Linked DNA regions of Candidatus Thiodictyon syntrophicum. The protein of the gene in region 1 interacts with the protein of each later gene in a pairwise test. Links are inferred from orthologs where the notes say so. Each region holds a gene or a part of one and is shown in the gene's direction. Other genes may lie near its edges.

The links.
Region 2: the proteins of THSYN_RS04630 (region 1) and aceE interact in binary tests that used the Escherichia coli proteins (3 or more experiments, as listed by UniProt). The link is inferred for Candidatus Thiodictyon syntrophicum from one-to-one orthologs.

The regions. Positions count from the first base shown.
Region 1 is NZ_CP020370.1:1,046,977-1,054,757, forward strand. Bases 2,129-5,112 are described here. They hold THSYN_RS04630 (ATP-binding cassette domain-containing protein), read left to right. Parts: upstream 2,129-2,733; coding sequence 2,734-4,491; downstream 4,492-5,112. Other genes in these bases: THSYN_RS04625 (HlyD family secretion protein), read left to right, coding at 2,129-2,347; THSYN_RS04635 (nucleotidyltransferase domain-containing protein), read left to right, coding at 4,640-4,957. In the rest of the region: THSYN_RS04615 (hypothetical protein), read left to right, coding at 1-207; THSYN_RS04620 (DUF2272 domain-containing protein), read left to right, coding at 470-1,252; more of THSYN_RS04625, read left to right, coding at 1,268-2,128; THSYN_RS04645 (SH3 domain-containing protein), read left to right, coding at 5,366-5,665; THSYN_RS04650 (M15 family metallopeptidase), read left to right, coding at 5,728-6,366; THSYN_RS04655 (Uma2 family endonuclease), read right to left, coding at 6,363-7,142. UniProt on the Escherichia coli protein: Part of the ABC transporter complex YbhFSR that could be involved in efflux of cefoperazone. Probably responsible for energy coupling to the transport system.
Region 2 is NZ_CP020370.1:275,508-282,768, reverse strand. Bases 2,041-5,262 are described here. They hold aceE (pyruvate dehydrogenase (acetyl-transferring), homodimeric type), read left to right. Parts: upstream 2,041-2,395; coding sequence 2,396-5,062; downstream 5,063-5,262. Other genes in these bases: aceF (dihydrolipoyllysine-residue acetyltransferase), read left to right, coding at 5,097-5,262; THSYN_RS01185 (PAS domain-containing hybrid sensor histidine kinase/response regulator), read left to right, coding at 2,041-2,259. Also shown: more of THSYN_RS01185, read left to right, coding at 121-2,040; more of aceF, read left to right, coding at 5,263-6,755; THSYN_RS01170 (hypothetical protein), read right to left, coding at 7,055-7,261. UniProt on the Escherichia coli protein: Component of the pyruvate dehydrogenase (PDH) complex, that catalyzes the overall conversion of pyruvate to acetyl-CoA and CO(2).

The DNA.
Region 1 (7,781 bases):
GAGCGGCTGAGCCTGCGCGACATCTACGCCCGCCGGGCGGGCCTGGAGGTCGCCTACAACCCCAACGACTGCGTGGAACGGCGCTGGGGTGCCGCCCCCGACACGGCCGACTACGTCAGTTGCCGCCGCCAGGCCCCGGCCGACCAGCGCGCGCGGATGCAGGAATATCGGCCCTGGTTCCACGAGGCCCGGCGCCCGCCGCGTTGATCGGCCGCCGACGGCATGGCGGGCGCTGTAACCAGGAAAAAGCAGTTTAGCCGCAAATGAACGCAAATTAACGCAAATAATCAGAGACTTGACTTTTTCTGCATGTTCGTCGTCCGGGCGGTGCCCGCGACGATGCTAACCAGCAGATTTATTTGCGCTTATTTGCGTTCATTTGCGGCCAAATACTCTTTTCGCGGCACTGCGGGGCCAGGCCCGTTTTCCTAACGTCAATTCCGGATGTCTTTTGCAGGAGTTCTTCCCGTTGTCGATTGATTCCATCACCCCGGCCTGGTCAAGGCTGGTTCTGATCCTCGCCCTGGGTCTGGGCCTGAGCGCCTGCACCACGACCGGGGACAAGCCGGCCGCCGGGGGCGCGACCTGGGGCGGACGCCCCATCGGTGCGCCGCCGGCCCCCAATCCCGGCCTCAAGCGGGCGATCCTCAAGCGCGCGCTCGGTGAGTGGGAGTATTTCGGCCGTCAGACCGTGGTCTTCCGGGGCAGTGAGGAGAGTATCCCCCACGTCGGTTCCTGGGAGGACGACAACGCGACCTACAGCGACCGGGTCGGCATGTACTGGCGCGCGGCCGGCAAGGCGGGGCTCAACGGCATGGACTGCCGGGAGCCCTGGTCCGCCGCCTTCATCAGTTATGTGCTGCAGGGCGCCGGGGTGCCCGGGTACCAGTTTCGCCCGGCCACCGCCCATTCGGTCTATCTCGCCAATCTCATCGACGAGTCCTACGTCCCCGGCCGCTGGTTCGTCCCGCGGCGGGTGCGCGACTACAGCCCCAACCCGGGCGACCTGATCTGCGCACCGCGGGGCGCGTCGCGTCCCGCGAGCTTCGATGGTTATCTGACGCCGCGCAGTCTCCAGGGCGCCAACACCCACTGCGACCTGGTGGTCGCCAAGTCCGGCCGGACCCTGGAGAGCGTCGGCGGCAATGTCCGCAACTCGGTGTCGCGGACCACCCTGGAACTGGACGGGCAGGGGCACCTGCAACAGGTCCCGCGGCGGCCCTGGTTCCTGATCATGGAGAACCGTCTGTAGCTTGGCGGGGTGCGCATGAAGAAGGCGATCATCGTGCTGTTGCTGCTGGCCCTGGGTGCGGGCGGCTGGCTGCTGTACCGGGCCCGGGTCGCCGGGGTCGCGGACCCGGGGCGACTCACGCTTTACGGCAACATCGACGTGCGCCTGGTGAATCTGGCCTTCCAGGTCAGCGGGCGGATCGCGGAGCTGGCGGTGTCCGAGGGCGCGCTGGTGGTGCCGGGGCAGGTCCTGGGGCGGCTCGATGACCGGGGCCTGAGCGAGGCGCGCAACGTCGCGCGGGCCCAGGTGCAGGCGCAGCGCGCCGAGCTCGACAAGCGCATCGCCGGCACCCGGGCGCAGGACCTGGCCAAGCTGCGGGCGGACCTGGAGGTGGCGCGGGTCGAGTCGGTCAATAGCGCCCGCCGCGCCGAGCGCGCCCAGGACCTGTTCAAGCGCAAGCTGGCCTCCCCCCAGGATACCGACGACGCCCTGACCCTGGCCCAGTCCGCCGCGGCCAGGCGCAATGCCGTGCAGGCTGCCCTGGATCTCGGCCTGGCCGGCAGTCGGGCCGAGGACATCGCCGCCGCCGCCGCCCAACTCGCCGCCCTGGAGGCGGGGCTGGCGGCGGCCCAGTTGAACCTGGGCTATGCGACCCTGACCGCCCCGGTCGGCGGCATCGTCCAGAACCGCATCCTGGAGGTGGGTGACATGGCCTCGCCCGAGCGTCCGGTCTTTACGATCACCATCACCGAGCCGCTCTGGGCGCGGGTCTATCTGGCCGAGCCGGACCTGGGCCGGGTCCGGCAGGGTCAGCCGGCGCGCGTCTCAAGCGACAGTTTTCCCGGCAAGTCCTATCCGGGCTGGGTCGGCTACATCGCCCCCAGTGCCGAGTTCACCCCCAAGACGGTCCAGACCACCGAACTGCGCGCGGACCTGGTCTATCAGGCGCGGGTCTATGTCTGCAACCCGGCGGGCGAGCTGCGCCAGGGGATGCCGGTGACGGTGGAACTGGACCTGAATGCCGCGCCGCTGGGCGGGCCGGGCTGCGCCCCGGCGGTGCCGTTCGGCCAGGGTCCGGCGCCGGATGCGACGAAATTGAGCCCCAAAGGGGCGTGACATACCAGCCCAGGGCAACGCCCTGGGATAGTGTGTTTTAGTCCCGGAGCCCTGAAAGGGCGAGACATATTGGTTTGAGCGATTAACGGATAGCCTATGTCACGCCCTTTCAGGGCTGGACTCGATTTGATACACGAACCCAGGGCGTTGCCCTGGGCTGGTATGTGTGACCCCGTTGGGGTCATCCGCCAACCTGGGAGCGATTCACAAATAGGTTAGACAAGTCCATTAGGGAGCGCTCTTGGCGCGAATATCGTCGTTGTCGTTGTCGTTGTCGTAATCGTATTCGTAATCGAGGTTATCGTACGACCCCGGATGCTCTCGCAGCCCGAATTGCATCGCTTCTCCGACAACGACAACGACAACCATGAATTCCGGATACCACGATGTCTGCATCGGCGGGAAATACGTCGAATAACGGCGCCGTGCGCAACGGCGATCCACCGCTGCGCGCCATCGGCCTGTGCAAGACCTTTAAGGTCGCGACCCGGACCTTGACGGCCTTGGACGATGTGACCCTGAGCCTGACCCCCGGCGTGGTAACCGGACTGATCGGCCCGGACGGCGCCGGCAAGACCACCTTCATGCGCCTGGCCGCCGGGCTTCTGGCCCCGGATGCGGGGTCCATCGAGGTCCTGGGTCTGGACGCAACCCGCGACGGCCTCGCGGTGCAGTCGCGCATCGGCTATATGCCCCAGCGCTTCGGCCTTTACGAGGACCTGAGCGTCCAGGAAAACCTGGACCTCTACGCGGACCTGCAGGGCGTGTCGCCGGGCGAGCGCCCGGCCCGCTATGCGCGGCTGATGGAGATGACGGGCCTGGCACCCTTCGGCCGACGCCTGGCGGGACGGCTCTCCGGAGGCATGAAGCAAAAGCTCGGGCTCGCCTGCACCCTGGTCAACCCGCCGCGCCTGCTGCTGCTCGACGAGCCCACGGTGGGGGTGGACCCGGTCTCGCGCCGGGATCTCTGGGCCATCGTCTATCAGTTGGTGGCGCAGCAATCCATGAGCGTGCTGCTCTCCACCGCCTATCTCGACGAGGCGCAGCGCTGCGCCCAGGTGATCCTGCTGCACCAGGGGCGGGTGGTCGACCAAGGCCCCCCCGCACACTTCAGTGACCCCTTGGCGGGCCGCACCCTGCGCGTGACCGGCGCGGCGGCGACCCGGCGCCGGCTCCAGAGCGCGCTGGCGCGCCGGCCCGGCGTGCTGGACGCGGTACTGCAAGGCGAGTCGGTGCGGGTGGTGATGCAGGAGGGGGCGGCGCTCGATTGCGCGGCCCTGGGCGAGCCGGTCCGCTGCGAGTCGGTGCCGCCGCGCTTCGAGGACGGCTTCGTCGCCCTGCTCCACGGCGACCGGGAGGCGATCAGGCCCCCCCAGGTGCGGGTGACCCCGACCTTCACCGGGGACGCCATTGTCGTGACCGACCTGACCAGGCGCTTCGGCGGATTCGTCGCGGTGCAGCGGGTGAGCTTCGCCGTGCGCCCCGGTGAGGTCTTCGGACTCCTGGGGGCCAACGGGGCCGGCAAGACCACGACCTTCCGGATGCTGTGCGGCCTGCTGGCCCCGAGCAGTGGCGAGGTGCGGGTGGCGGGCCTGGATCTGCGCCGCGCCGCCGCCCGGGCGCGCGGGCGCATCGGCTACATGGCGCAGCGCTTCTCGCTCTATGCCAATCTCTCGGCGCACCAGAACCTCGCCTTCTTCGCCCGCGCCTATGGCCTTGCGGGCGCGCGGGCCGGGGAGCGCATCGCCTGGGCCCTGGATGCCTTCGAACTCGGGGACCTGGCGGGGGTGGAGAGCGGCACCCTGCCGCTGGGCTACAAACAGCGCCTCGCCATGGCCGCGGCCCTGCTGCACGAGCCGGACATCCTGTTCCTGGACGAGCCCACCTCCGGGGTCGATCCCCTGGCCCGGCGCGAGTTCTGGTCGCGCATCAATGCCCTGGCGGAGGGCGGGGTGACGGTGCTCGTGACCACCCACTTCATGGAAGAGGCCGAGTATTGCGACCGCCTCGCCATCATGGCCGCAGGCGAGGTCCTGGCCATCGGCACCCCCGCCGAGATCAAGGCGGCGGCCGCGCGCCCCGGGGAGGCGCCGCCGGAGATGGAGGAGGCCTTCATTGCGCTGATCCAGGCGCGGGAGGGATGATCAAGGCCATCACGGGAGACTTGACCGCCGTCTCCCGGGCGACTAGGCTTGCTGGTAACCAGCCGCATAACAGTTGAACCTGGAATCGGTGTTCATCTGTGGATTGTCGGTTGAATCTACTATCTGCCCGAGCGTTGCGAGGTGAGCGATGAACGAAAGGGATTTTAATATTGCGCGAGAATTGAAAGGCAGGCTTTCCGGCATGGTTGAGCTTCTGGATTTCCGCATCTTCGGTTCCCGTGCGCGGGGTGATGCCGATGAATATTCAGACATGGATGTATTTGTCGAGGTTGAACGTCTGGATAAGAATTTGAAAGACATGATTCTGGACATTGCCTGGGACATCGGTTTCCATAATCTCATGGTGATTGCTCCCCTGATTTTCACCCGGAACGAGTTGGAGAACACGTCGCTACGTGCGTCGCCGATCGTCAATGTTATCTTCGCGGAAGGGGTTCAGGTTTGATGGCAATGCCGTTGAGTTAAACACAGTCGTTGTCGTTGTCGTAATCGTAATTCGGAGAAGCGATGCAATTTTGGGGTGCGTAGAGAATCCGGGGCACTACAATGACCTCGACAACGACAACGACAACGACAACGACAACGACAACGACAACGACAACGACAACGACAACGACAACGACAACGACGGGATGAACATTCCCTGGGGGACTTGGGCCTTGATCGTAAATCCGCCCAGCCCGCCCCCTCGTGACACCGCTCTAGCGGTGTCACGCATGTGTTGGGCGCTCTGCGCCGCGAGGCCGGCGGGCGGAGTTTCGACCAAGGCCGAGGACTTGTTAAACTTATTATTGAACTGTTCCCTATCGGGCATCCGCCAAGACCTACCGCATACCATCTTTACGAGGTCCTTATGAAAGCAATCATCATGGCATCGCTATTGGTATTGACAGCCTCCGCGGCAACCTACGCCGGGGATGATGTCTGCTTTGGGCGGGTAACCGGCATCAGCGACCGCTACAATCCGGCCAAGGGTTCGGGATTCCTGGCGTTGCGGGCCGGACCCACCCCCTCGGCCACGCAGTTGGGCGAATTGTTCCAGGGGGATCGTGTCGTCGTGCTCAAGCGGCGCGGCGGCTGGCTCAATATCATTGCGGACAATCAGCAGCAGGGCTGGGTCTCATCCAAGTACATCAGCAGCTCCTGCAAATGACTGCCGAACACCGGCCGGCCCTGAGGAACACCAGGGCACCATGGCCCGGGGTGGTGGCGATCGTGCTGACGGTCCTCGGCGGGCTGCACGGCAATGCCTGCGCTCAGGCCCCGCAACCCACCGCGGCGCGTTCCGGCGATGCGCGCGATGCCGTCATCATCGACAGCCGGACCTCGCTGGAGTCCGAGCGCCAACTGGCGCTGGCCCGCGGCTTTCCGCCGGCAATCGTGAACCGCCAATCCCTCGTCGAGGTCAGCTATATCTCGTTTGACGGGAAACTCCATCAGGGACAGATTTTGGTCGACAGCCGCCTGGCGGGCGACCTGCAGGTCATTTTTCGGAAAATTCGTGAAGACCGTTTCCCCATCGGTTCGGTGATCCCGATCTCCCGCTTCGGGTGGGACGATGCGAGGAGCATGGAACACAATAACAGCTCCGGATTCAATTATCGCAAGATCAAGGGCACGGACACCTGGTCAAACCATGCCTTTGGTCAGGCCGTCGATATCAACACGGTCCAGAACCCCTATGTGCAAGGGCGCCATGTTTCCCCGAAAGGCGCCCGCTATGATCCCGCGGCACCCGGCACCTTTTCCAGCGGCTCGCCCGTGGTCAAGCTGTTCAAGGAATTGGGATGGAGTTGGGGTGGGGATTGGCAAGGCAAGAAGGATTATCAGCATTTCGAGAAAGTCCTGCGCTAGCGCAAGTCGTTCGGGTCGACCCCGAGCGCCCTTAGTCGCTGCGCAAGCTGCTCGGCGCGCTGGTGCTCCTGCTCGGCGCGCTCCTGCGCCTGCTCGGCACGCAGCCGCTCCTGCTCGGTACGCAGTTGCTCCTGCTCGGCGCGCAGCCGCTCCCGCTCGGCGCGTTCGTCGGCCTGCTCGGCGCGCAATCGCTCCTGCTCGGCTTGCCGTGCCAACTCGACCGGACTGCGGAAGGGACGGCCCGCCGGGTCGAAGATCTCCAGGGTTTCCGGGCGCACGGCAAAGCGAATCCCGAGCCGCGGGCTGGTCCAACCGTTCAGGTGGGACATCTGCCGCAGGCTGCCCCCTTGGCGCAGCCAGACCTCCAGCCGATTGTGCTCGGGGTCGTAGACATAGTATTCCTCGACCCCAAAGGTGTCGTAGAACTCCAGCTTGTCGCGCATCTCCTTGACGCTGTTCGACGGCGACATGATCTCGAAGACCACCTGGGGCGCGATGCCGCCTTCCTCCCATTGCCGGTACGAGCCGCGCGGGCCCTTGGGCCGGCCGAAGGCGATCATGGCGTCCGGTGCCACGGGGCCGATGAGCCGCCGGTCCGGCACCGGGTACCAGAAGAGATCCCCGGCGACGAAGACATCGGCCCGATCCGCGAACAGGATCTCCAGGTTCTCCTTGATCTTGACGATCCAATCGAACTGCAGCGTATTCTCCGCCATCGGTGCTCCGTCGCTCTCCGGGTAGGGGTCATCCGGGTCGATACGTAACAAGGGGTTCATGGTGCTGGCTCCGGGCCGGTGTGGCGGCCCCAGGGGTGGTCCGGACTGCCGGCTGCGCCGGCACGGTCAATCATTCCAAGAAGCGTCGCTGGGCGCAAGCCGCGCTGCGCAAAGAAACCCCCGGCGGAGCCGACCCGCTCGCCGAGCATGGCGTTGCGTAGAGCAACTTCGAGGCCCTGTAGGGGTCCGTAGAAGGCCGCGCTGACAGCGGTGTTCCAAGTGTAGAGCCGGACGGCTTGCTCGCGGTCCCCGCCAGCCGCGTTGACATATATCGCTAATCTTTCAGGGGAAAGAGACGTCTCGAGCGCATCGAGTACGCATCCTTCAAGGCCGAAAATCTTGACACTTGTGGACTGCGCCATATACTCCTCACCCGTAAGCCCCGGACTGGCCTCTGCTTCGGCATGCGACCGGGGCTCAGCTTTTTATGGGATGCCTGATTTTACAGGCTTTCGCCCGACCACGGCCCGTCCGGGCGATATTCTGTCGCCAAGATTTACCCCCCGACCCCCGGGAATCACGGCAGATCTGCACGCCCCGGGGTCGCGGACGCACCAATCCGGCATCCTCGACTCGGAGCGCTTTTCCGCTGCACTCCTAGCCGCGCGATCACCTAGTTGAGCGTGCATGGGTGAATTT
Region 2 (7,261 bases), 770 kb from region 1 along the record:
TGACAACACCATGACGCTAGGATCTTCATCCATCGCCCCCGCGGCGGCCGTGCCGGTCGACGCCGCGCGTCGCCCAGCGGCCGCGGCCACGCGCCGGGCGGCTGCCGGACACCCGCGACCATGAGCGACCAGGCCCCCGATTGCAATAGTCTCAAGACCCGGATCAGCGACTTGGAGCGTCAGGTGGCGCGCCTGTCGGTGGTTCACCGGGAGTTGATCGAGACCCGCGACCGCCTGGACCGTGAGCTGGAACGCTTCGCGGGCATTCAGTCCTACAATACCCGTGCCATCGCCGTACGCGACCCCGGGCAGTTCGCCGCCATCACCGCCGAGGCGGTCCTGGAACTGTTCGAGCTGGGGTTCGCGCTCCTGTGGCCGACCGCCCCGGACGGAACCCCGGCGGACGCCCCGACGGCCGCGCTCGGCATCGCCCCCGACGCCATCCCCGGCGCGGCGTTGCGCGAGTTGCTCGCCGCGGAGCGCTTCCGCCGCAGTCGCACCGGCTGGTGGGGACCCGCCGACCCCCCGCCCGTCGCCCCCGCCGGGACGCATCAACTGGTCATCAGCGCCTGCGTCGGCCCGAGCGGCGTCAGCTTCGCGCTGGTCATCGGCGGGGTGGCGACGGGCGATCGGGACCATTATCGCGGGCTGGTCGCCGCGCACCTGGAGTCCTTCGCCGTCTTCGCCCAGCAGATCGGGGCGCTACTCCAGAACCGCAGTGATCAGGCGACCATCGAGCACCAGATGCAGCAGTTGCGACTCGAACAGGAGCGCCTCGACATGGCCGTGGAGGGCAGCAACGCGGGCCTCTGGGACTGGGACCTGGAGACCAATCGGGTCCACCTGTCGCCGCGCTGGAAGGCGATGTTGGGTCATGCCCCCGCGGAGCTGCAGGATACCTTTGCCGAGTGGGAGGCGCGCGTGCACCCCGACGACCTGGGGCCCTCCCGGGAGCGGGTGCGCGCCCACTTGATCGGTGTGACCGAGATCTATGAAAACGTCCACCGACTGCGCCACAAGGACGGGCATTACCTCTGGATCATGGCCCGCGGGCGCGCCCTGCGCACCGCGGCGGGCCGTCCCTACCGGATGGTGGGCATCCACCTGGACGTGACCGAGCAGCGCCGGGCGCGCGAGCAGGCGGAGGCCGCCAACCGCGCCAAGAGCGAATTCCTGGCCACCGTGAGCCACGAGATTCTGACCCCCATGAACGGGGTGCTGGGGATGCTCGAGTCATTGCAGCACAGCGGCCCGACCCCGGAGCAGGCGCCGCATCTGGCCACCGCCCGCCGCTCCGCCGAACACCTGCTCGACATCATCAACGATATTCTGGTCCTGTCCACGATCGAGGCCGGGCGCTTCGCGGCCGAAACCACCCCCTTCGCGCCGGGTCCCGTGCTGACGGCCGCCGCCGACGCCTTTCGCGACGCGATGGCGGCCAAGGGGCTCGACTACCGGGTGGACCTGGCCGCCGGGCTGCCCGATTGCCTGCTGGGGGACCCGGCATGCCTGACGCGAATCCTGCGCAACCTGGTGGGCAACGCGCTCAAGTTCACACCCGCGGGCACGGTAACGGTCGCGCTCGGCGGGCGGCCCCTGCCGGACGGTCGCTTCGAGCTGGCGCTCACCGTGCGCGACACCGGCATCGGCATGACCCCCGAGACCCAGGCGCGGGTCTTCAGCCCCTTCACCCAGGCGGACGGGGGCACCACCCGGGCCTACGGCGGCGCCGGCCTGGGGCTCGTCATCTGCCGCCGGCTCCTGGACCAAATGGGCGGGCGCATCTGGATGCAGAGTGAACCGGGCCGGGGTTCGGAGCTGCAGGTCCGCCTGCCCTTGGCGCCCGGCAGCGCCCGGGCACCGGAGCCGCCACCGCGGCCCCGCGCGCGGCGCGCCCTGCTGGCCGAGGACAACCTGGTCAACCAGAAGGTCGCCCGCCGCATCCTGGCCGGACTGGGTCTGGAGGTCCTGGTCGCGGACGACGGGCGCCAGGCCCTGGAGGTCTTCGCCCAGGGCGGTATCGACATCGTGCTGATGGACATCCAGATGCCGGTGATGGACGGTTACGAGGCCACCCGCCGCCTGCGCGCCCTGGAGGCCGAGCGCGCCTGGCCGCGCACCCCGGTGCTGGCGGTCAGCGCCAACACCAGTGCCGAGGACCGGGACCGCTGCCTGGCCGCCGGCATGGACGCCTTCGTCGCCAAACCGACCAACGCGGCCGGGTTCAAGGCGGCGCTGGCACGGTGGGTGGAGATCTAAGAGATTTCGCGCGGATTAGGCCTTGCGTGTCGACCGAGCATTGCCCCAACACATCCTCACCATTGTCGCCGCTTCGCCCTGATATACTGCGGACCTTACGCGCCTCCCCCGCCATGACCGCTGACCGGGAACCGTCATGACCAACAGACCCGATATCGATCCGCAAGAGACCCAAGAGTGGCTCGACGCCCTGGACGGCGTGCTGGAACAGGAGGGCGTCGACCGCGCCCACTTCCTGTTGGAGCGTCTCATCGACAAGGCCCGGCGCTCGGGGGCCCATCTGCCCTACAGCGCCAACACCGCCTATCTCAACACGATCCCGGTCCAGCAGCAGGAGCGCTTCCCCGGTGACCGGGCCATGGAGCGGCGCATCCGCTCCTTCGTGCGCTGGAACGCCATGGCGATGGTGGTGCAGGCCAACCGGCTGTCGACGGAACTCGGGGGCCACATCGCCTCCTTCGCCTCCTCCGCCACCCTGTTCGACGTGGGCTACAACCATTTCTTCCACGCCCGCACCCCGGACCACGGGGGCGACCTGGTGTTCATCCAGGGCCACTCGGCCCCGGGCATCTATGCCCGCGCCTACCTTGAGGGCCGCATCAGCGAGGACGACCTGCTCAACTTCCGCCAGGAGGTGGACGGCGGGGGCCTCTCCTCCTATCCGCACCCCTGGCTGATGCCCGATTTCTGGCAGTTTCCGACGGTCTCGATGGGGCTGGGCCCGATCATGGCCATCTACCAGGCGCGCTTCATGCGTTATATCAACGACCGGGGGCTGGTCAACACCAGCAACCGCAAGGTCTGGGCCTTTCTGGGGGACGGGGAGATGGACGAGCCCGAGTCCATGGGCGCCATCGCGCTCGCCTCCCGGGAGCGGCTGGACAACCTCATCTTCGTGGTCAACTGCAACCTGCAGCGCCTCGACGGCCCGGTGCGCGGCAACGGCAAGATCATCCAGGAATTGGAGGCGGACTTCCGCGGGGCCGGCTGGAATGTCATCAAGGTCATCTGGGGGAGCTACTGGGACCCGCTGATCGCCCGCGACCAGGACGGGGTGCTCCTAAAGCGCATGGAGGAGTGCGTGGACGGGGACTACCAGGCCTACAAGGCCCGAGACGGCAAGTTTGTCCGCGAGCACTTCTTCGGCAAGTATCCGGAAACCGCCGAGATGGTCGCCAATATGACCGACGAGGACGTCTGGCGCCTGAACCGCGGCGGTCATGACCCGGCCAAGGTCTATGCCGCCTACGCCGCCGCCGTGAAGACGACCGGTCAGCCCACCGTGATCCTGGCCAAGACCATCAAGGGGTACGGCATGGGCGTGGCCGGCGAAGGGATGAACATCACCCACTCCCAGAAGAAGATGGGCGAGGTGGCGCTCAAGGCCTTCCGCGACCGCTTCAACATCCCGCTGTCGGACGATCAGCTCGACGCCACCCCCTTCTACAAGCCCCCCGTCGACAGCGAGGAGATGCGCCACCTGCACGGACTGCGCGAGGCCCTGGGCGGCTTCCTGCCGGCCCGGCACGACACGGCGGCGGCGCTGACGGTCCCTGAGCTTGCCGCCTTCGCCCCGCTCCTGGAGGGCACCGGCGACAAGGAGCAGTCGACCACCATGGCGTTCGTGCGCATCCTCAACATCTGTCTGCGCGACAAGGAGATCGGCCCCCTGGTCGTGCCGATAGTCCCGGACGAGGCGCGTACCTTCGGCATGGAGGGGCTGTTCCGCCAGGTCGGCATCTATTCCTCCGTCGGCCAGCTCTATCAGCCGGTGGACGCCGATCAGGTGATGTCCTACCGGGAGGACAAGAAGGGGCAAATCCTGGAGGAGGGGATCAACGAGGCCGGGGCCATGTCGTCCTGGATCGCGGCGGCCACGGCCTATGCGAACCACGGCCAGGCGATGATCCCCTTCTATATCTACTATTCGATGTTCGGCTTCCAGCGCATCGGCGACCTGGCCTGGGCCGCCGGTGACATGCAGGCGCGCGGCTTCCTGATCGGCGGCACGGCCGGGCGCACCACGCTCGCGGGCGAGGGCCTCCAGCACCAGGACGGCCACAGCCACCTGCTGGCCGCCACCATCCCCAACTGCATCTCCTATGACCCGGCCTATGCCTATGAGCTGGCGGTGATCGTCCAGGACGGACTGCGGCGCATGTATCAGGAGAAGGAGCGGTGGTTCTATTACATCACCACGATGAACGAGAACTACCCCCAGCCGGCCCTGCCGGAGGGGCCTGATGGGAGCACGGTGACCGGCATCCTGAAGGGCATGTACCGCGTCCAGCGGGGCGAGGAGCGCACCCACCGGGTACAATTGCTGGGCGCCGGCACCATCCTGCGCGAGGTGCTGGCCGCGGCCGAGCTGCTCGCCCGTGACTTCGACGTGGGCGCCACGGTGTGGAGTGTCACAAGCTTCAATGAACTACGGCGCGAGGGCATCGACGCGGAGCGCTGGAACATGCTCCACCCCGAGGACGAACCGCGGGCGCCCTATGTGACGGCCCAACTCACCGACACCCGCGGACCCGTCATCGCCGCCACCGACTATATGCGCGCCTATGCCGATCAGATTCGGCCCTATTGCCCGCGTCGCTATGTCGTGCTGGGCACCGACGGCTATGGCCGCAGCGACATGCGCAGTCAGTTGCGCAAGTTCTTCGAGGTCAATCGCTACTATGTGGCGGTAGCCGCCCTCAAGGCCCTGGCGGACGAGGGCGCGATCCCCGCCGCCAGGGTCGCGGAGGCCATCGCCAAATACCGCATCGACCCGGAAAAGCCCAATCCGGTGACCGTCTGAAACGCCCGGCAACACAGGCTTTGGAGAATACAGCGTGGCACACCTCGAAACCATCCTGTTGCCCGACATCGGCGATTTCGCCGAGGTCGAGATCATCGAGATCCTGGTCGCCCCCGGCGAGCGGATCGAACCCGAACAGTCACTCCTGACCCTGGAGAGCGACAAGGCGACCATGGAGATCCCGGCGCCGCGCGGCGGGGTGATCCAGGACCTCCTGGTCAAGGTCGGGGACAAGATAGCGGCCGGCAGCCCGCTGATGACACTGGCGACGCAGGATGCGGCGGCGCCGCCCCCCGCGGCGTCGCCAGTGGCCGAGCCGACGGCGGCCAGCCCGACGGCGGCCCCGACCCAGGCCGCAGCCCCAGCCGTGAGCGGGGTCGGCGAGACCATCTCAGTCCTGCTCCCGGACATCGGTGACTACGCCGAGGTGCCCGTGATCGAGATCCTGGTGGCCCCGGGCGAGCGGGTGGAACAGGATCAATCCATCCTGACCCTGGAGAGCGACAAGGCGACCATGGAGGTCCCCTCGCCGCAGGCCGGCGTAGTAGAGGGTATCGCGGTCCAACTCGGGGACAAACTGAGCCAGGGCGACCTGATCCTGACGCTGCGGGTGGATGGCGGCGGCGCGGCGGCGCCGACGGCAGTTGCTCCAGCCCCGGCCGCGGAACCGCCCGCCAAGCCCGCGCCGACGCCCCCCCAGCGCGCCCCTGGCGAGGCCGAGCGGCGTCAGGCCCCGGTGCCCCTGCGTCCGGACGACCTGGCCGCCATCGGTGCTGCCGGTCGCAAGGCCCACGCCAGCCCCACGGTGCGGCGTCTGGCGCGGGAGCTGGGCGTTGACCTGATCCTGGTCAAGGGGTCAGGGCCCAAGGACCGCGTGCTGCGGGAGGACGTGCAGGGATATGTCAAGCGCACCCTGGCCCAGGGGGCCGCGGCGTCCGCCGCGGGCGCCCTGCCCTTCGCGCTCCCCGCCGCGGCGGCCGTGGACTTTTCCAAGTTCGGACCCGTCGAGGTCAAGGAACTCTCCCGCATCCAGAAGCTCAGCGGCCGGCACCTGCACCGGTGCTGGCTCTCGATCCCGCACATCACCCAGTTCGATGAGGCGGACATCACCGAGTTGGAGGCCTTCCGCAAGGCGCAGAAGGACGCCGCGGAGGCGGCGGGGGTGAAACTGACCTTCCTGCCCTTCCTGCTCAAGGCCGTCGCCACGGCCCTGAACCGCATGCCCACGGTCAAGTCGTCCCTGACCCCGGACGGCGACGCACTGGTGATGAAGCACTACACCCATATCGGCGTCGCTGTGGACACCCCCAACGGGCTGGTGGTCCCGGTGGTGCGCGACGTGGACAAGAAGGGCATCTACGACCTGGCCCGGGACCTGATGGATTTCAGCAAAAAGGCCCGAGACGGCAAGCTCCTGCCCGGCGACATGCAGGGCGGCTGCTTCACCATCTCCAGCCTCGGGGGCATCGGCGGCACCGCCTTCACCCCCATCGTGAATGCCCCTGAGGTAGCCATCCTGGGGGTTTCGCGCTCGGACACGAAGCCGGTATGGAACGGAAAAGAATTCGTGCCGCGCCTGATGCTGCCGCTATCGTTGTCTTATGACCACCGGGTGATCGACGGCGCCGCGGGGGCGCGCTTCACTACCCTGCTCGGGCGACTCCTGGGGGACATCCGCACCCTGCTGCTCTGATGCCCGCGCGGGTGCGATCAGAACTGATGTGGTGATCGAGATCGTGGGTACGTTGTCGTTGTCGTTGTCGTTGTCGTTGTCGAATAATCCGACCACGATTACGACAACGACAACGACGCCCGGTCCTTGAGAACGCCCGGTAGCCTGTAGCTGTAGGTGCGCGATGCGTACCCTACGACATGTGCGTTAACACATCAGATCTGATCGCACCCTGCCCGCGCCCCGGCGTCCGATGCTTCAGCCTTGCCCTGTGGGAGTCCGGTCCCGCGGGGACACGAGTGAAATGATCGGGCGCTGGACTACCAGAACCTGGGCTCGAACCCCGGCCGATTCTTGACCTCCATGACCTGATCGCCCACGGCAAGCACCAGGAAGCCCAGCCGCTCGGCGTAGTTGAGCACACTGTCGTCCACCGACAGGGTGGCCAGGATGCCGACGACCGGCAAATGGGCGCGCGCGGGCAGGAATTCCCGGAAGGCGGCGATCTCATCGATCAGCCGGTCGAC